Regions from separate parts of the Streptomyces sp. NPDC020422 genome, predicted to be linked through region 2. Evidence: riboswitches for the same ligand, from Rfam matches in the RefSeq annotation. Region 2 holds a riboswitch; each other region holds the start of a gene.
The links. Region 2 has a riboswitch for thiamine pyrophosphate ahead of ACH414_RS10305 (thiamine ABC transporter substrate binding subunit). Riboswitches for the same ligand answer to the same signal wherever they lie in the genome.
Positions count from the first base shown of each region.

Region 1 (6,329 bases), on a different contig from region 2:
GGACTTCTCCACCGTGGCCTCGGTGTGCGAGCCGAAGTTGATCAGGTAGGGGGCGTGCACCCAGGCCGACAGGCCCTCGGCCTCGCAGCCGGCCCGGAACAGCTCGTCCTGGGCCGGGTTGCCGACGGGGGTGGCCCAGCCGCGCGGGTTGGCGACGAACACCTGCACCGTCTCGGCGCCGAGCTCGCGGGCGTAGCCGAGGCCGGTGGTGGCGAGGCCGCCGGCCACGGGGACATGTCCGCCGACGGGGTTGCGCATGAGTCTCTACAGTCCCTTGATCGTGATGGTGATGGTGGAGCCCTCGGCGGCGGTGGAGCCGCCCTCGACGGACTGGTCCGTGACCGTGTCGCCGAGGAACGGGAAGGTCTTCTCGACCTTGACCTCGAAGCCGGCCGACTCCAGCTCCTCGCGCGCCTCGTCGGTCTTCATGTCCACGACGTCCGGGACCTCGATCATCCGCGGGCCCTTGGAGACGGTGAGGGTGATCGCGTCGCCCTTGGCGGCCCGGCTGCCCTCGGCGAGGGACTGCGCGGCGACGGTGCCGGCCTCCTCGGGAGAGTCGATCCGCTCGCCGGCCACCGTCACCTTGAGGCCGGCCTCCTGGAGCGCGGCCGTGGCCTCGGCCACCGACTCGCCCCTGACGTCCGGGACGTCGACCGGCACGCCCTTGCTGACCACCAGGGCGACGGCCGAGTCGGGGCTCCGCTCGGTGCCGGGCTCCGGGTCCGAGCCGACGACGGCGCCCTGGGGGACCGCGTCGTCGAACTCGTAACTGATCACGCCCGGCGCCAGGCCCTCCTCGGTGAGCCGCCGCTTCGCCTCCGCGAGCGGAACGCCCTTCAGATTCGGGACCTTCACGATCTCGGGGCCGCGCGAGACGGTCAGCGTCACCGTGCCGTTGCCGCGGATGCGCTCGCCGGAGGCGGGGTCGGTGGCCATGACCGTGCCCCGCTCGTACACGTCGCTGTACGCGCGCCTGGTCGCGCCCACGTCGAGCCCGGCGTCCGCCAGGCGCTTGGCGGCCTGCGCCTCGGGCTGGCCGAGGACCGCGGGGACCCGGGTGAACTGGCCCGAGTTGATGTACCAGACGCCGGTCCCGATACCGAGGACCAGCAGGACGGCGGCGACGATCAGAAGCGGCCCGCGGGGCGCCCGGCGCCGGGCCGCGGACGGCGCCGTGGCGGAGGGCGGCGGGGTGGGCAGCACGCTGGTGTGCTCCACCGGCTGCGGCAGCAGCCGCGGGATCACGCTCGTGCGGTCCTCGGCGCCGGAGCGTTCCTGCGCGCGGGCCCCCGGCGGCACCGCGTCCAGCTGCTCGTCGCCGAGCACGGCGCGGGCCTCGCGGAGCAGCGCGAGCAGCGCGACCGCGTCGTGGGGCCGGAGCTCGGGGTTGCGCGCCGTGGCGCTCGCCACCAGGCCGTCCAGCTCGGGGGCGAGCCCCGGGAAGGCGGCCGAGGGAGCCGGCACGTCGGTGCTCAGGTGCTGGTAGAGGACCTGGGCGGGGGTGTCGCCGGAGTGCGGCTTGCCGCCCGTCAGCATCTCGTAGAGGACGACCCCGCACGCGTACACGTCGGCCCGGGTGTCGGCGGTGCCGTGCTCGATCTGCTCCGGGGCGAGGTACGACACGGTGCCGAGGACGGCCCCGGTGGTGTCGGTGGCCGAGCCCACGGCCCGTACGAGACCGAAGTCGGCGACCTTCACCCGGCCGTCGTCGCCTATCAGGACGTTCTCCGGCTTCATGTCCCGGTGCACGAACCCGGCCCGGTGCGCGGCGCCGAGCGCGGCGAGCACCGGCTCCAGGATGTCGAGCGCCGCCCGCGGCCCGAGCGCGCCGCGCTCCCGCAGCACGTCGCGCAGGGTGCACCCGGCGACGTACTCCATCGCCAGGTACACATAGGCGCCGTCCGCGCCCTGGTCGAAGACGCCGACGACGTTCGGGTGCGCGAGCCGCGCGACGGACTTGGCCTCGCGCATGAACCGCTCCACGAACGCGGCGTCCGTGGCGAGGTCCGGGTGCATCACCTTGAGCGCGAGCACCCGGTCGAGGCGGGTGTCGACGGCCCGGTAGACCGTGGCCATCCCGCCGACGGCGATGCGCGCGTCGACGCGGTAGCGGCCGTCGAGCAGCCGCCCGACGAGGGGGTCCTGAAGGGTCGTGTCCACGGCGTCGAGTCTACGAGCCGCTCAGGGGGCCGCCGCCCGTCCCGCCCGCACTGCAGCGCGGTTGTGACGCGACGGCGGCGGACTCACGCCCCGAACGCCGGCCGTTCCGGGTCCAGCCGGGCCCGGCCCTCGCGCGGGGAGGAGGCCTCGGCGAAGTGGCGGCGCGGGATGCGGCCCGCGCGGTGGGCGAGCCGGCCCGCCTCCACCGCGTGGCGCATGGCCTCCGCCATCAGGACGGGCTCCTGGGCCCGGGTCACCGCCGAGGCCAGCATCACCGCCGAGCAGCCGAGCTCCATCGCGAGCGCCGCGTCCGAGGCCGTCCCGGCACCGGCGTCCAGGATCACCGGCACCCCGGCCCGCTCCACGATCAGCTCGAAGTTGTGCGGGTTGCGGATGCCGAGCCCGGAGCCGATCGGCGAGCCCAGGGGCATGATCGCCGCGCAGCCCACGTCCTCCAGCTTCTGCGCGAGGACCGGGTCGTCATTGGTGTACGGCAGGACGACGAAGCCGTCGTCGACCAGGGTCTCGGCCGCGTCGAGCAGCTCCACCCCGTCCGGCAGCAGGGTCCGCTCGTCGGCGATCACCTCGACCTTGATCCAGTTCGTGCCGAGCGCCTCCCGGGCGAGCCGGGCGGTGAGGACGGCCTCGCCGGCGGTGAAGCAGCCCGCGGTGTTCGGCAGGACGCGGATGCCGAGCCTGTCCAGGACGGAGAGCACCGAGCCGCGCACGGTCGGGTCCAGTCGGCGCATGGCGACCGTGGTCAGCTCCGTACCGCTGGCGACGAGGGAGCGTTCGAGCACGTCGAGGCTGGGTGCCCCGCCGGTGCCCATGATCAGGCGGGAGGAGAACTCGGTGCCGCCGAGGGTGAAGACGTCGTCGGACATGGCTCAGCCTCCCTGGACCGCGGTGAGGACCTCGACCCGGTCGCCCTCGCCGAGCAGGGTCGCGGCCCACTGGCTGCGCGGGACGACCGTCTCGTTGACGGCGGCGGCCACCCCGGCGGGGGCTGCGGTGAGGGTGGCGACGAGGGCGTCGAGGAAGAGCGGGTCCGCGAGCTCGCGGGGCTCTCCGTTCACGGACACGTTCATGCGTGCTCCAGGTGTACGGGGGAGAAGCGGCGGGCGGTGAAGGGGCGGACCTCGGCGGGCAGCGCCCCGGTGGTCAGGGCCTCGGCCATGACGTCGCCGGTGACGGGGGTCAGCAGCACCCCGTTGCGGTAGTGGCCGGTCGCCAGGTGCAGTCCCGGCAGGGCGCTCGGGCCGAGCAGCGGCGCGTTGTCGGGGGAGCCGGGCCGCAGTCCGGCACGGGTCTCGGTGAGCGGCAGCTCGGTGATGCCGGGCACCAGCTCGTGCGCGTCGCGCAGCAGCTCGTAGACCCCGCCGGCGGTGACGGTGGTGTCCCAGCCGAGCTCCTCGCTGGTCGCGCCGACGACCAGCTCCCCGTTCTCGCGCGGCACCAGATAGACATGGCTGCCGCGCACGACGGCGCGGACCGTGCGGGAGAGGAACGGCGCGTACGCGGGCGGCACCCGCAGCCGCAGCACCTGGCCCTTCACGGGCCGCACCGGCGGCAGCACCTCCTCCGGTACGCCGGCGAGCCGGCCGCTCAGGCTGCCCGCCGCCAGCACCACCTGGTCCGCCGCGAGCTCGTCGCCGCCGGCCAGCACCGCCCCGCGGGCCCGGCCCCCGGCGACCGTGAGCCGCTCGGCGAGCGCCCGGTGGAAGACCACGCCGGCCCGTTCGCAGGCGAGGAGCAGCGCGTCGGCGAGGCGGCGGGGGTCGACCTGGTGGTCGCCGTCCACCCGCAGCCCGCCCCGGACGCCCGGGGCCAGCATGGGTTCCAGGCGGCGGCACTCGCGCCCGTTCAGCCACTCGGAGGCGAGCCCGCAGCGGGTCTGCAGGGCGTGCAGCTCGCGCAGATGGGCCCGGTCGTCGGCGTCGAGCGCGACGGCGAGGGTGCCGCAGGAGCGGTAGCCGACGTCGTGGCCGGTCGCCTCGGCGAGCTCGGCGACGAACGCGGGGTAGCGGCGCGCGGAGTCGAGGTTGAGCCCGAGCAGGGTCTCCTCGCCGAAGTGCAGTTCGGTGACGGCGGCGAGCATGCCCGCCGCCACCCGGGCGGCGCCACCGCCCGGTTCGGGGTCCGCCACGGCGGTGCGCAATCCCCGCTGCGCGGCCCGCCAGGCCGTGACCAGGCCGATGATCCCGCCTCCGATGACGAGCACATCGGACGTTGGTGTACGCGACATGGGCGTCCAGCCCCTCCCTTCGCCGGCATGACCCGGATCAGGTTCGTACGGTCGGAGGCCGGCCAGCCTCCCTCTCAGCCCGGTGCGTCCGGGCTCCCGCGAGTGCTTTACGCCCGCCAGACTAACGGCAGGGCGGGGGCCGTCACAGGGGCCTCCCTTCCTGACGCACCGTCAGATGCGTAAGGTGGTCGGGTGAGCGAGCAGAAGCAGACAACGTCACCGTCCGAGCGGCACGTCGTGATCGTCGGAGCCGGCATGGCGGGCGTCCAGACCGCCGTCGCCCTGCGCGAACAGGGCTTCACCGGCCCCGTGACCCTCATCGGCGCCGAACCCCACCAGCCCTACGACCGGCCCCCGCTCTCCAAGGCGGTCCTCCTCGGCAAGGCCGAGGACTCCGCCTTCGACATCGATTTCGAGACACTCCGGATCACCCTGCGCCTCGGCCTCGACGTGACCGGTCTGCGCCCCGCCGACCACGAGCTGGACACCGAGGCCGGCCCCGTGCCGTACGACACGCTGGTCGTCGCCACCGGCGCCCACCCGCTCACCCTGCCCGGCACCGAGGGCGTGCCCGGCGTCCATCTGCTGCGCACCCTCGACGACGCCGCCCGCCTCGGCACCGTCCTGCAGCGCCGCGACGACATCGTCGTCGTCGGCGCCGGCTGGATCGGCGCCGAGTTCGCCACCGCCGCCCGCGCGGCCGGCTGCGCCGTCACCGTCGTCGAGGCCGCCGACCGTCCGCTCGCCGGCGCCCTGCCCGCCGAGGTCACCGCGCCCATGAGCGCCTGGTACGCCGAGAGCGGCGCCGAGCTCCGCCTCAACGCGCGCGTGGCGGGCGTCGAGGAGGGCCGTGTGGTCCTCGCCGAGGGCGCGGCCCACTCCGGCGAGCGCGCCGAGCTGCCCGCCGGCGCCGTGGTCGTCGGGATCGGCGCCCGCCCCACCACCGACTGGCTCGCCGGCTCCGGGATCGCCCTCGACCCGAGCGGCGCCGTCACCGCCGACGCCCGCCTGCGCACCTCCCTGCCCGACGTGTACGCCGTCGGCGACTGCGCCTCCTTCCCCTCCGCCCGCTACGGCGAGCGGCTCCTCGTCCACCACTGGGACAACGCCCTCCAGGGCCCGCGCACCGTCGCCGCCGACATCCTCGCCGACAGCGCCGGGAGCGCCGGGAGCGCCGGGAGCGCCGTGGCCGCCGTGGCGGCCGTGGACCTCGACGAGACCGCCCCCTACGACCCGGTGCCCTACTTCTGGTCCGAGCAGTTCGGCCGCTTCGTCCAGTACGCGGGACACCACGGCGCCGCCGACACCCTGCTGTGGCGCGGCGACCCGGCCGACGCCTCCTGGACCGTCCTGTGGCTCCAGGACGACACGCCGGTGGCCCTGCTGGCCGTCAGCCGGCCGCGCGACCTCGCCCAGGGCCGCAGGCTCATCGAGCACCGGACGCCCGTCGACCCGGCGAAGGCCGCCGACCCCTCCGTACCCCTGAAGGCCGCAGTCCGGTAGGGCCCGACTACCGGCTGTCAGTCCGGGATGGCACGCTTGTCCCGTGACCGAGATTGACGCAAAGACCGATGCTCTCGTCCCCGCCTGGCTCTTCCTCCCCGACGTCGCCGAGATGCTCGACATCGAGGTGACGCGCGTGCGGCAGCTGATCAAGGAGGGTCAGCTCATCGCCGTCCGCAGGGAAGTGCGCCCCGGCGAGAGGATCCTCCAGGTGCCCGCCGCCTTCATCCAGGACGGCAAGGTCGTCAAGGGCCTCTCCGGGACCCTGACGCTCCTGCGGGACGACGGCTTCAGCGACGAAGAGATGCTGGAGTGGCTCTTCACTCCGGACCCGACCCTGCCCGGCACCCCCGCGCAGGCCCTCGGCGAGAATCGCGGCACGGAGGTGAAGCGCCGCGCCCAGGCGCTCGCCGTCTGA
Region 1 is NZ_JBIRVJ010000008.1:332,210-338,538, reverse strand. It holds gene ACH414_RS23395 (deoxyribonuclease IV) at 1-258, opposite strand, end outside; gene pknB (Stk1 family PASTA domain-containing Ser/Thr kinase) at 265-2,163, opposite strand; gene ACH414_RS23385 (thiazole synthase) at 2,247-3,047, opposite strand; gene thiS (sulfur carrier protein ThiS) at 3,051-3,251, opposite strand; gene thiO (glycine oxidase ThiO) at 3,248-4,408, opposite strand; TPP riboswitch at 4,406-4,518, opposite strand; gene ACH414_RS23370 (NAD(P)/FAD-dependent oxidoreductase) at 4,601-5,911, shown strand; gene ACH414_RS23365 (Rv2175c family DNA-binding protein) at 5,955-6,329, shown strand.
Region 1: another riboswitch for thiamine pyrophosphate. It lies ahead of thiO (glycine oxidase ThiO); the one in region 2 lies ahead of ACH414_RS10305 (thiamine ABC transporter substrate binding subunit).

Region 2 (6,329 bases):
TGGGCGCGGGCCGCCTTCGAGGTACGGGCCCGGTGGCCGCGCGGCGGCGACTCGGTCGGCATCCCCACCTGGTTCTACGGCCACGAGCCGCCGAACCCGTTCGCCGCCCGCATCGCCAAGTACTTCGCCAACGCGACCCGCGAGGACGGTCTGCTCGCCCGCTCGAACGCCGGGATCGTGTTCCTGCCGGGCGCGGCCGGCACGGTGCAGGAGATCTTCGACAACGCGACGCCGAACTACTACGCCCCGCCGAGCGGACCCACCCCGATGGTCCTGGTGGACCGCGCCCACTGGACCGAGCGCCTGCCGGCCTGGCCGCTGCTCGGCGCACTCGCGCAGGGGCGCCCGATGGCGGCCCGGATCGCGCTGGTCGACTCGGTCGACGAGGCCCCGGCGGCACTGGCCCGGCTGGCGGAGGCGTAGCACTCCCCACCGGCGCCCCGCCTCGACGCCCCGCGGACCGTCAGCCGTCGAGGACGAGGACGTCCTCCGCGCGGAAGGCCACGTCCACCGCCCCGCCCTCCTCCGGCGCGTCCCGCAGCGGGAACTCCGCCTCCAGGGCCGGGCCCTCGACGGGCCGGAGGCGTACGGCGACGTGGTTGCCGCGGAAGGTGCGGGACTCGACCCGGCAGGGCAGCCCCTCGCCGGGGGCGACGAGACGGACGCCGCCGGGGCGGACGAGGAGGCGCCGGTCGCCCTGGGCGGAGCCGTCCGGGACGGGGATCTTGCCCCAGGCGGTGTCGGCGGCGGCCCCGGTGACCGTGGCCGCGACCACGTTGTCGAAGCCGAGGAAGCGCGCCACGAACTCGGAGGCGGGCCGGCGCCAGACCTCCAGGGGCGTGCCGGACTGGGCGATCCGCCCGTCCCGCATCACCACGACCCGGTCGCCGAGCGCGAAGGCCTCGCCCTGGTCGTGGGTGACGGCGAGCACGGTGGTGCCCAACTGCCCGAAGAGGCCGCGGAGCTCGATCACGAGCCGTTCGCGCAAGCCCCGGTCGAGCTGGCCCAGCGGCTCGTCGAGCATGAGCAGCCGGGGCCGGGGGGCGAGCGCCCTGGCGAGGGCGACGCGCTGCTGCTCGCCGCCGGAGAGCGAGGAGACGGACCGGCGCCCGGCGCCCGGGAGGCCGACGAGGTCGAGCAACTCCTCGACGCGGGCGCCCTGTTCTGCCTTGGGGGTGCCGTGCATGCGCAGCCCGAAGGCCACGTTCCCGGCGACGTCGCGCTGCGGGAACAGCTGGTGGTCCTGGAACATGAGGCCGACCCCGCGCCGGTGCACCGGCACCCCGGTCTGGTCGGCGCCGCCGAGGAGCACGCGGCCCGCGGAGAGCGGCTGGAGTCCGGCGACGGCCCGCAGCAGGGTGGACTTGCCGCTGCCGCTGGGTCCGAGCACGCACACGATCTCGTGGTCGGCGACCTCCAGGTCCACCGCGTCGAGCACCGCGCGGTCCCCGAAGCGTACGGTCGCGCCGTCGAGCGTCAGCATCAGAACTCCCCCGGGGTCCGGTCGGAGCGCAGCCGTTCGAGGAGCAGCAGGGACACCGCGCACACCACCATCAGGATCGTCGAAAGGGCCATGGCCTGGCCGTAGTTGAGCTCGCCCGGCCGGCCGAGCAGCCGGGCCACGGCCACCGGCAGGGTCGGGTTGTCGGGGCGGGCGATGAAGACCGTCGCACCGAACTCGCCGAGCGAGACGGCGAAGGCGAACCCGGCGGCGATGAGCAGCGCGCGCCGCACGAGCGGCAGGTCGACCTCGCGCCAGGCCCGCCACGGCGAGGCCCCGAGCACGGCGGCGGCCTCCCGCAGCCGATCGTCCACCGCACGGAGCACGGGGAGCATGGTCCGTACGACGAAGGGGACGCCGACCAGGGCCTGTGCGAGCGGCACCAGGATCCAACTGGCCCGAAGGTCGAGCGGCGGCTCGTCGAGGGTGATGAGGAAGCCGAAGCCGACCGTCACGGCGGACACCCCGAGCGGCAGCATGAGCAGCGCGTCGAAGCCGCGGACGAGACGGCCGGCCCGCCTGGTGAGCGCGGCGGCGGCGAGCCCGCCGATGACGACGGCGATGGCGGTGGCGGCAAGCGCGTACTGCAGGGAGTTGACGATGGTGTCGGTCATCGGCACGAGGAAGGTGCCGTTCTCGTCCACGGACTGCAGCGCCCGGTAGTAGTCGAGGCCGTAGCCGGTCGGGGTGGCCAGCGAGCGTTCGACGAGGACGCCGAGCGGCGCCAGGATCAGCAGCCCGATCGACAGCAGGACGGCGGCGAGCAGCAGCCACTGGCCGGCGCCGCGCGGGCGGGCGGCGGTGCGCTCCGGCGGGACCAGCCGCAGCGCGGTCTCCCGGCGGCGGACCATCCGGGCGTGCACGGCGAGGATCGCGCCGACGGCGACGAACTGCACGATCGTGAGGACGGCGGCGGTGGAGAGCTGGAGCCGGTCGGCGGTCTGCCGGTAGATCTCGGTCTCCAGGGTGGAGTACGCGGGGCCGCCGAGGATCTGCACGATGCCGAAGGAGCTCGCGGTGAACAGGAACACCATGAGCGCGGCGGCGCCGACGGACGGGCCGAGGGCCGGCAGGGTCACCGTCCGCCAGGCCCGCCATCGGGAGGCGCCGAGGACCCGGGCGGCCTCCTCCTGGCGGGGGTCGAGCTGGGACCAGAGGCCGCCGACGGTGCGGACGACGACGGCGTAGTTGAAGAAGACGTGGGCGATCAGGATGGCCCACACGGTGGTGTCGAGCCGGACGCCCCACAGCTCGTCGAGCAGCCCGCGACGCCCGACCAGGGCGAGGAACGCCGTGCCCACCATGACGGTGGGCAGGACGAACGGCACGGTGACGACGGCGCGCAGCACCCGCTTGCCCGGGAAGTCGAACCGGGCGAAGACGTACGCGCCGGGCAGGGCGACGAGCAGGGTGAGCGCGGTGGAGGCGAGCGCCTGCCACAGCGTGAACCACAGCACGTCGAGGATCTCGGGGCTGCCGAGCGTCTCGGTGAAGCGGCCGAGCTCCCAGTGCCCGTCCGGCCTGAGCCCGCGCTCGACGATCGAGACGACGGGCCAGGCGAAGAAGACGGCGAAGAACGCGACGGGCAGCACCATGAGGGCCGGCCGCGCCGCGTTCCCCGTGCGGCCCGGGGCGGCTACTTCAGGACGAGCGAGGTCCACTGCCGGATCCACTGCTCGCGGTTGGCGGCGATCTTCTCGGGCGCCATGGTCTCCGGCTTGTCGACGACCACACCGTGCTTGGTGAAGAGTTCGGGGAGCGCGGCGTCGTCGGTGACCGGGTTGACGAACATCTGGAGCGGCATGTCGTCCTGGAACTTCTTGGAGATCAGGAAGTCGATCAGCGCCTTGCCGCCCTCGGGGTTCTTCGCCCCGTTCAGCAGGCCCGCGAACTCGGTCTGCCGGAAGCAGGTGCCGGTGGAGACGCCGGTCGGCGCCACCTTCGGCTGGGGCTCGGCGTAGAGCACCTCGACCGGCGGGCTCGATGCGTAGGAGACGACGAGCGGACGGTCGCCCTTGGCCTTCTTGCCGCCGGCGGAGCCGGAGAACTCCTGGTTGTAGGCGAGCTCCCAGCTGTCGACGGTCTTCACGCCGTTGGCCTTGAGCTTCTTCCAGTAGTCCGGCCAGCCGGCGTCGCCGTACTTCGCGGCGGTGCCGAGCAGGAAGCCGAGGCCCGGGGAGGAGCGCTCGGGGTTCTCGACGACCAGGAGGTCCTTGTACGCCGGCTTGGCCAGGTCGTCGAAGGACTGCGGGGGCGCGAGCTTCTTGTCGGCGAAGTACTGCTTGTCGTAGTTGACGCAGATGTCGCCGGAGTCGATCGGGGTGACCCGGTGCTCCTTGTCGAGCCGGAGCGCGGCGGGGATCCGGTCCAGGCCCTTCGCCTCGTACGGGGTGAAGATGCCGTTGTCGAGGGCGCGGGAGAGCAGGGTGTTGTCGACGCCGAAGAAGACGTCGCCCTGGGGGGAGCCCTTGGTGAGGATCTCCTTGTTGACGGCCTCGCCGGCGTCGCCGCTCTTGAGGACCTTGATCGTGAAACCGGTCTGCTTGGTGAACTCCGCCAGCACCTCCTTGGAGGCGTTGAAGGAGTCGTGGCTGACCAGGGTGACGGTCTTCGGCGCGGGCGAGTCGCTCTTGCCGGCGGCTCCGCGCGCGTCGTCGGTGCCGCAGGCGCCGAGGGTGGCGACGCCGAGCGCCGCGACGAGCGCGGCGGCGGCGGCCTTCTTGGTGTTCACGTGGACTTCCTCCTGGGTGTGACCAGGAAGAGACGCGGCCCTGCCCGCGTCCGGGGGACCCGGACGCGGGCAGGGCGCAACAGCTCGAGTTACGACCGAACTTCCTACCCAGAATGACCTGGGCAAGGTTCAGAGGGTCTGCGGCCTTACGGTTGCCGCACTCTCAGCGCTGTGGCGCTCCCCTGTCGGAATATGCAGATGTGTTCGAGCTCAGAGTACAAGGTCAGCGTTCGGCGGCCGCGAGCTGTCCACAGGCACCGTCGATCTCCTGTCCGCGGGTGTCGCGGACGGTGACGGGCACGCCGTGGCGGGCGATGGCCTCGACGAACGCCTTCTCGTCCTCGGGACGGGACGCGGTCCACTTGGAGCCGGGCGTCGGGTTGAGCGGGATCAGGTTGACGTGCACCCGCTTGCCCTTGAGCAGCTTGCCCAGCAGGTCGCCACGCCAGGCCTGGTCGTTGATGTCCCTGATCAGGGCGTACTCGATGGAGATTCGGCGGCCGGACTTCTCCGCGTACTCCCAGGCGGCGTCGAGGACCTCGCGGACCTTCCACCGGGTGTTGACGGGGACCAGGGTGTCGCGCAGCTCGTCGTCGGGGGCGTGCAGCGAGACCGCGAGGCGGCACTTGAAGCCCTCGTCGGCGAAGCGCAGCATCGCCGGGACCAGGCCGACGGTGGAGACCGTGATCCCGCGCTGGGACAGGCCGAGGCCGTCGGGCTCCGGGTCGGTCAGCCGCCGGATGGCTCCGACGACCCGCTTGTAGTTGGCGAGCGGCTCGCCCATGCCCATGAAGACGATGTTGGAGAGCCGGGCCGGCCCACCGGGGACCTCGCCGTCGCGCAGGGCGCGCATGCCGTCGACGATCTGGTGCACGATCTCGGCGGTGGACAGGTTGCGGTCGAGCCCCGCCTGGCCGGTGGCGCAGAAGGGGCAGTTCATCCCGCAGCCCGCCTGCGAGGAGATGCACATGGTCACCCGGTCCGGGTAGCGCATGAGCACCGACTCGACGAGCGTGCCGTCGTGCAGCCGCCACAGCGTCTTGCGGGTGGTGTCGTCGTCACAGGAGATGTGCCGCACCACCGACATCAGATCGGGCAGCAGCTCCCCCGCGAGCTTCTCGCGCGAGCCGGCGGGGATGTCGGTCCACTCCGCCGGGTCGTGCGCGTAGCGCGCGAAGTAGTGCGTGGACAGCTGCTTGGCGCGAAACGGCTTCTCGCCGATCGCGGCGACCGCCTCCTTGCGCTCAGCGGGCGTGAGGTCGGCGAGGTGCCGCGGGGGCTGCTTGGCTCCGCGCGGGGCGACGAAAGTGAGTTCTCCGGGCTTGGGCATGGTCCTACCAGTGTCGCAGACGCGCGCCGGTGTCCCCGTTCCACGGACGGGGCGGTGTCAGGGTCGCGTCGAGCCGGGCTGGGTCCCGGGGATGCGGGAGGTGAAGAAGAGCGCCACGACGGAGGCGAGGGCCAGGATCGCCAGGGCGGCGCGCAGGCCGTCGAGGCGGGCCGCGGCGTTGGCGTCCAGGGCGGCCTGGGTGACCTCGGGGTCGACGCCCGCCTGGTCGAGGGCGTCGGTGAGCTGGGCGTCCGAGAGGAACGGGATGCCGCTCTGGAGCTCCACGGAGGCCTGGCTCTTGACCTCGGCGGGGACGGCCGGGTTCTGGTCGATGGTGGTCAGGAACGACGAGGTGAGCACCGCGATCATGATCGAGCCGGCGAGCGCCGTGCCGATGGAGGCGCCGAGGTTGGTGACGGCGTTCTGCAGGCCGCCGACCCGGGCGCTCTCCTCGTCGGGGACGGCGGAGACGGTGACCGAGCCCAGCTGGGAGGCGAGCGCGCCCATGCCGAGGCCGATGAGCAGCAGCGGCAGGGTGACGACCTCCGCTCCGGCGTCCGCGTCCAGGGCGCCCATGAGGACGATCGCCCCGGCGAGCAGGGCGAACACGCCGAGCCGCACCACCCGGCGGGGCGAGACGTCGGGGAAGAAGCGCGGGATGAGCAGCGCGGCCGCCAGCAGGGTCACCGACAGCGGCAGGATGTGCGCACCGGTCTTCAGCGCGGACAGGCCGAGGGCGACGGAGAGGTAGAGCGGGACGAGGAAGA
Region 2 is NZ_JBIRVJ010000003.1:629,404-635,732, reverse strand. It holds gene ACH414_RS10320 (Rossmann fold nucleotide-binding protein) at 1-423, shown strand, start outside; gene ACH414_RS10315 (ABC transporter ATP-binding protein) at 464-1,483, opposite strand; gene ACH414_RS10310 (ABC transporter permease) at 1,483-3,096, opposite strand; gene ACH414_RS10305 (thiamine ABC transporter substrate binding subunit) at 3,138-4,232, opposite strand; TPP riboswitch at 4,316-4,426, opposite strand; gene rlmN (23S rRNA (adenine(2503)-C(2))-methyltransferase RlmN) at 4,456-5,562, opposite strand; gene ACH414_RS10295 (MFS transporter) at 5,620-6,329, opposite strand, start outside.

Region 3 (6,329 bases), on a different contig from region 2:
GTCGGGGAGGAGACGACCCCGGTGGCGCGGGGCAGCGTCGTCTATGTGCCGGCCGGGGTGCCGCACAGGTTCCACCACATCACCGAGGACCTGCGGGTGATGGTGGTCTTCTCGCCGCCGGAGTCCTGACCCCGAGCCGGGAGCGGGAATCCGCCCTGACCCCCTAGGGGTCGGATCAGGGAAGAGCGGGGGCCCTGAGGCCCCCGTTCGCTTGGGTCGCGCACCTAGCATCGAGGGTGTCGGGCGCACCGGGCGCCTACAGCTCTTCGGGAGATGAGGTAAGCGCAATGGCGGTGAAGGAGATTCTCGCGGGGATGCCGTGGTGGGTGAAGTGGGTGGCCATACCCGTTCTCGCCCTCGTCGTCTTCGGTGGACTGATCACCAGCGTCCTGACCTTCGTGGTCGGCCTGCTGTTCAAGCTGCTGCTGTTCGTGGCGCTCGTCGCTGGTCTGATCTACGTCGTACGGAAGTTCACCTCGTCGTCCTCCTCGCGTGGGGACTGGTAGCACAAGTTACCCATCGGTATGAGCCGGTGGCCTGGGATTAGCCCGCCCGGGGGAACGCACCTGTTGAAACCCGGTGCGGCCGCAGGAGCTGCCATTAGAGTGGAAAACCTCTGCCGCCCCAGGAGCAACAGGCGTATACCTCCGCATCGAGCATGGTGGTAGGCCCTGTCCCGGACGGGTCCGCCAACCGGACCCCACTGGTCCAGGTCGCGGTGGGCGCGCGGGGGCGGCCCCCGCGGGCGGGTGTGCGTCACCCGTCGACTCGCCTGGGGGTGACCTTTGGCCACGGCTTCGCGGACCGCTGCTCCTACCCTGATCGGCTCGGTGCAGCGGGCGCTGAGACTACTGGAGGCCGTGGGCTCCCACGAGGACGGAGCCCCCGCCAAGCAGCTCGCCCGTGAAGCGGGGCTCCCGCTGCCCACCGCGTACCACCTGCTCCGCACCCTGACGCACGAAGGCTATCTACGCCGCGAGAAGGGTGTGTTCGTCTTCGGCGACGCCGCCGGCCGTCTGGTCGGCGGCGGAGTTCTGCAGAATCGTCGCACCAAGATCGAAGACTCTCTCGCGCACTGGCGCGACGCCATCGGCGTCCCCGTCTACTTCGCCATCTACCGCGAAGGCGAGATCGAGCTGGTCGCCGTCGCCGACACCCCCTCGTCCCCCGCCGTCGAGGAGTGGGCCGACTTCCGCGAGACCGGACACGCGCACGCCATCGGGCAGTGCCTGCTGAGTCAACTCGATCTGAAGAGCCGTCAAGACCACCTGAGGCGTCACCCGGTAGAAGCCATCACGCCGTATACGGTGCGTAATCAACGGTCCCTTTTGGACCGTTTGAGCGCTATGGGGCGAATGGAGCCCCTGGTAGAGCGGCAGGAATATGCGCTTGGCACGGTCTGTGCCGCCATCCCCATCACGGCGGGGTCCACGGCGGCCGCGATGGCCATTTCCCTCCCTCTTCACCAGGAAGAACGGTTGCTGCCAGCGATCGGTCAGCTACAGAACGAGATCGGAAGGCTCTTCAGCTCGCTCGCGTTCTCTATCAGTATCTGAAAAATCACTCCTTGTGATCTGCTAGCGCGTACAGCACGATTGCGTCAAGAGGGCCATGGGGGCTCATTCCTGGCCGTTTCGACCACAGCTTTCAGCAGCGTGTTTGCACAGCTGCTCATCTACTGCGGGGTACATGATGCGAGAGACGGTTCAGGCCGAGGTCCTGATGAGCTTCCTCGTCTCCGAGGAGCTCTCCTTCAGGATCCCGGTGGAACTGCGATACGAGGCCCGCGACCCCTATGCGGTGCGGATGACCTTCCACCTGCCCGGCGACGCGCCCGTGACCTGGGCGTTCGGCCGGGAACTGCTGCTCGACGGAATCAACCGGCCCAGCGGGGACGGCGACGTGCACATCGCGCCGACCGACCCGGACGGGCTCTCCGACGTGATCATCCGGCTTCAGGTCGGCGGCGACCGCGCGCTGTTCCGGGCGAGCGCGCCACCGTTGGTGGCCTTCCTCGACCGCACGGACAAGATCGTTCCGCTCGGTCAGGAACGGACCCTGGGCGACTTCGAGGACCACCTCGAGGCCGAACTCGGCCGGATCCTCGCGGAGGAGAACGCCGGCTGAGGGTACGGGTGCCGAGCTCGGCTCCCGTACCCCGCGGACCCGTCGGTCACTTGGCCCGTCGGCGGCGTCCGCCCCTGCCCGGGCGGCGACCAGCGGCCTCCGCCGGTCCCGGCCGGTCGGCGGAGACCACCAGGGCCGCGAGGCCGGTGGTGACCGGCACCGAGGCGACCAGGCCGATCGACCCGACGAGCATGCGCACGATCTCCTCCGCGACCAGCTCGCTGTTGGCCACCGTCCCCACGCTGCTCTGGGCGATCGAGAAGAGCAGCAGCAGCGGCAGGGCCGCACCGGCGTAGGCGAGGACAAGGGTGTTCACGACCGACGCGATGTGGTCGCGGCCGATCCGGATCGCGGCCCGGTAGAGCGCCCGCGGACCCATCCGCGGGTCGGCCTGGTGCAGTTCCCAGACCGCCGAGGTCTGAGTGACCGTCACGTCGTCGAGCACACCGAGCGAGCCGATGATGACGCCGGCCAGCAGCAGACCGGACATGTCGATGTTCGGGTAGAGGCCGTGGATCAGGCCGGTGTTGTCGTCCGTGTTGCCGGTCAGCGAGGCCCAGCCGATGAAGAGCGAGCCGAGCAGGCCGATCAGCAGCAGCGAGACCAGCGTGCCCAGCACCGCGACCGAGGTGCGGGCCGAGAGCCCATGGCACATGTAGAGCGCGATGAGCATGATCGCGCTCGATCCGACGATGGCGACCAGCAGGGGATTGGAGCCCTGGATGATCGCCGGGAGGATGAAGAAGGTCAGCACCAGGAAGCTGATGGCCAGCGCGATGAGCGCCATCACCCCGCGCATCCTGCCGACGGCCACGACCACCAGCGCGAAGATGCCGGCGAGCAGGGCGAGCGGCAGCTTACGGTTCACGTCGGTGACCGAGTACTGGAGGTCGCGCGGTGCGTCCGGCGCGTAGGCGACCACGACGCCCTGCCCCTCGTGGAGCTGACGCGGAGCGTCCGGCTGCACGATCTCGGTGAAGGTGCGGCCCTTGTCGGGGCCGGTGGTGACCTCGATCGTCGCCTTCTCGCACTGACCCTGCTGCGCGTTGACCGCCTCGCGCCCCTCCGGTGTCGAGGTGTCGCCGGTCGGCGGGACCTGGGCGGCGTTCACCTCCTTGCAGTCGACGCGCTCGACGGCGACGACCCGGCCCTGCTCGGTCTGCCGGTCGAAGCCGACCCCGGTGCGCTGGTGGCCCGGCGTGCCACCGGGCCACAGCACCAGGAGCCCGACCACCACGGCGGCGGCGAAGGGGATCAGGACCGCGGCGATGACCTTGCGCAGATGACGCGAGACGGGCGCGGCCGGTCCATGGCCATGGGCGTGCGCATGGCCGTGGCCGCCGCCACCGCCGTGACCGGAGCCGTGACCGGAGTCGTCACCGGTGCCGTGGCCGTCGCCGCCATGGCCCTCGTGGCCGCCGTGGCCGTGCTGTTCGGGGGTCTGCTGCGTGGGAGTCACCGACCGATCATCGCAAGAACGCCGGGGGACCCACTGTTCAGCACGCCAGCGATGGCGCTAGCGTGGTGACACCTTTGCACACGCGGGAGCTCGGAGCACCGGGCTGAGAGGGCGCTGATCACCGTACGCGCGTACTGGACGTACGTACGGGAGGAGGCTGCGCCGACCGCCGAACCTGTTACCGGGTAATGCCGGCGTAGGGAGATTCGGTCTCATGACCATTCAGGATGCACGCACGCCTGCCTCCGACCAGAACGGCCCGCAGGAGCGCACGCCGGGCTGGCACAAGGGATACGTCGAGGGCTCCCGCCCCGACCTCCGGGTGCCCGTCCGCCAGGTGCACCTCACCAACGGCAAGGACGTGACGCTGTACGACACGTCCGGGCCGTACACCGACCCCACCGTCGAGACCGACGTCCGCCGCGGCCTGCCGCCGCTGCGCGAGAACTGGATCATCGCGCGCGGGGACACCGAGGAGTACGCGGGCCGCCCGGTCCGCCCCGAGGACGACGGCATCAAGCACACCTCGCCGCGCGGCGGTGGCCTCAAGAACCTCGACGCGGTCTTCCCCGGCCGCCCGCGGCTGCCCCGCAGGGGGCGTTCCGGCCAGGCGGTGACGCAGCTCGCGTACGCGCGCCGGGGCGAGATCACCCCGGAGATGGAGTACGTCGCGATCCGCGAGAACGTCTCCCCCGAGGTGGTCCGGGAGGAGATCGCGGCGGGTCGCGCGGTGCTGCCGGCCAACGTCAACCACCCGGAGATCGAGCCGATGATCATCGGCAAGCGGTTCCTGGTGAAGGTCAACGCCAACATCGGCAACTCCGCGGTCACCTCCTCCATCGAGGAGGAGGTGGAGAAGATGACCTGGGCGACCAAGTGGGGCGCCGACACGGTCATGGACCTCTCCACCGGCCGCAACATCCACACCACCCGCGAGTGGGTGCTGCGCAACTCCCCCGTCCCGATCGGCACCGTGCCGCTCTACCAGGCCCTGGAGAAGGTCGACGGCAAGGCCGAGGAGCTGACCTGGGAGATCTACAAGGACACGGTCATCGAGCAGGCCGAGCAGGGCGTCGACTACATGACCGTCCATGCCGGCGTGCTGCTGCCGTACGTGCCGCTGACCGCCCGCCGCAAGACCGGCATCGTCTCGCGCGGCGGCTCGATCATGGCCGCCTGGTGCCTCGCGCACCACAAGGAGAACTTCCTCTACACGAACTTCGAGGAGCTCTGCGAGATCCTCGCGGCGTACGACGTGACCTACTCGCTCGGTGACGGCCTGCGGCCCGGCTCGATCGCGGACGCCAACGACGCGGCGCAGTTCGCGGAGCTGAAGACGCTCGGCGAGCTGAACACGATCGCCAAGCGGCACAACGTCCAGACGATGATCGAGGGCCCGGGGCACGTCCCGATGCACAAGATCAAGGAGAACATCGACCTCCAGCAGGAGATCTGCGAGGAGGCGCCGTTCTACACGCTCGGCCCGCTGACCACCGACGTGGCCCCGGCGTACGACCACATCACCTCGGGCATCGGCGCGGCGATGATCGCCTGGTGGGGCACGGCGATGCTCTGCTACGTGACGCCGAAGGAGCACCTGGGCCTGCCCAACAAGGACGACGTGAAGACCGGCGTGATCACCTACAAGATCGCGGCCCACGCGGCGGACCTCGCGAAGGGACACCCGGGCGCGCAGGAGTGGGACGACGCCCTGTCGGACGCGCGCTTCGAGTTCCGCTGGGAGGACCAGTTCAACCTGGCGATGGACCCGGACACCGCGCGGGAGTTCCACGACGAGACGCTGCCCGCGGAGCCCGCGAAGACGGCGCACTTCTGCTCGATGTGCGGGCCGAAGTTCTGCTCGATGAAGATCTCCCAGGACATCCGGCGCGAGCACGGCGGAGACCTGAAGGCCGAGGAGATCGAGGCGGGCATGGCGGAGAAGTCGGCCGAGTTCGCGGCGGCCGGCAACCGCGTCTACCTGCCGCTGGCGGAGTAGCCGCCCACCTGCAGGGACCGGCCCGCGACCCATGGGGGGAGCCGCGGGCCGGTTCCCTTCTCCCCGTCTACTCCGGGCGGTGGTCCGGGGATCCGAAGTCCGGGCCGGTGAAGTCGGGACTGGAGTACGTCGGGCGCGGGGACGGGACGCCCTCGGACGGGCTGGTGAAGTCCGGGCCGCTGTAGCCGACCTTGGGGATCCGCCCGGCCGGCGGCTGGGGCCGCGGGACGCGCGGGGGCGGCGGGGCGGCGAGGGCGTCGCGGAGGAACGGAAGGATGCCGCGGTCCAGGAGGGCGCGACACCAGGCCTGGCGCGCGCGGGACAGCTCGTCGTCGGGGGCCTCGGCCGGGACCTCCGTGGCGCTGTTGCGCAGGGCGGTCACCAGCAGTCCCGCGGCCGCGCAGAGCAGCCCGGCCGCGGCGACGGCGCCGAACACGAGGCCGGCGGTCAGCAGGGTGTCGGCGAAGGCGGGCGCCGGGTCGAGCATCTTCAGGATGGCGCCGACCAGGAGCAGGATCACGGCCGAGGTGCCCGCGAGGATCGGCGCCAGGACGGTGACGATCGCTATGACTCCCGCGCCGCCCGCGCCGCCCAGGTCGGCCGCCGCCTCGCCCGTACCGCTGCCGGCGGCGCCGGCGCTCGCCGCGCGGAGCTGCTCGCGGACCTTCACGAAGTGGTCGTACTCGACCGCGGCGGCCGTGGTGATGAGCGCTGTCGCGTTCAGCGCCATCGAGCGCAGCTGTT
Region 3 is NZ_JBIRVJ010000004.1:220,787-227,115, reverse strand. It holds gene ACH414_RS11830 (cupin domain-containing protein) at 1-129, shown strand, start outside; gene ACH414_RS11825 (DUF5326 family protein) at 288-506, shown strand; gene ACH414_RS11820 (IclR family transcriptional regulator) at 819-1,556, shown strand; gene ACH414_RS11815 (SsgA family sporulation/cell division regulator) at 1,693-2,127, shown strand; gene ACH414_RS11810 (YibE/F family protein) at 2,174-3,586, opposite strand; TPP riboswitch at 3,659-3,806, shown strand; gene thiC (phosphomethylpyrimidine synthase ThiC) at 3,801-5,585, shown strand; gene ACH414_RS11800 (hypothetical protein) at 5,653-6,329, opposite strand, start outside.
Region 3: another riboswitch for thiamine pyrophosphate. It lies ahead of thiC (phosphomethylpyrimidine synthase ThiC); the one in region 2 lies ahead of ACH414_RS10305 (thiamine ABC transporter substrate binding subunit).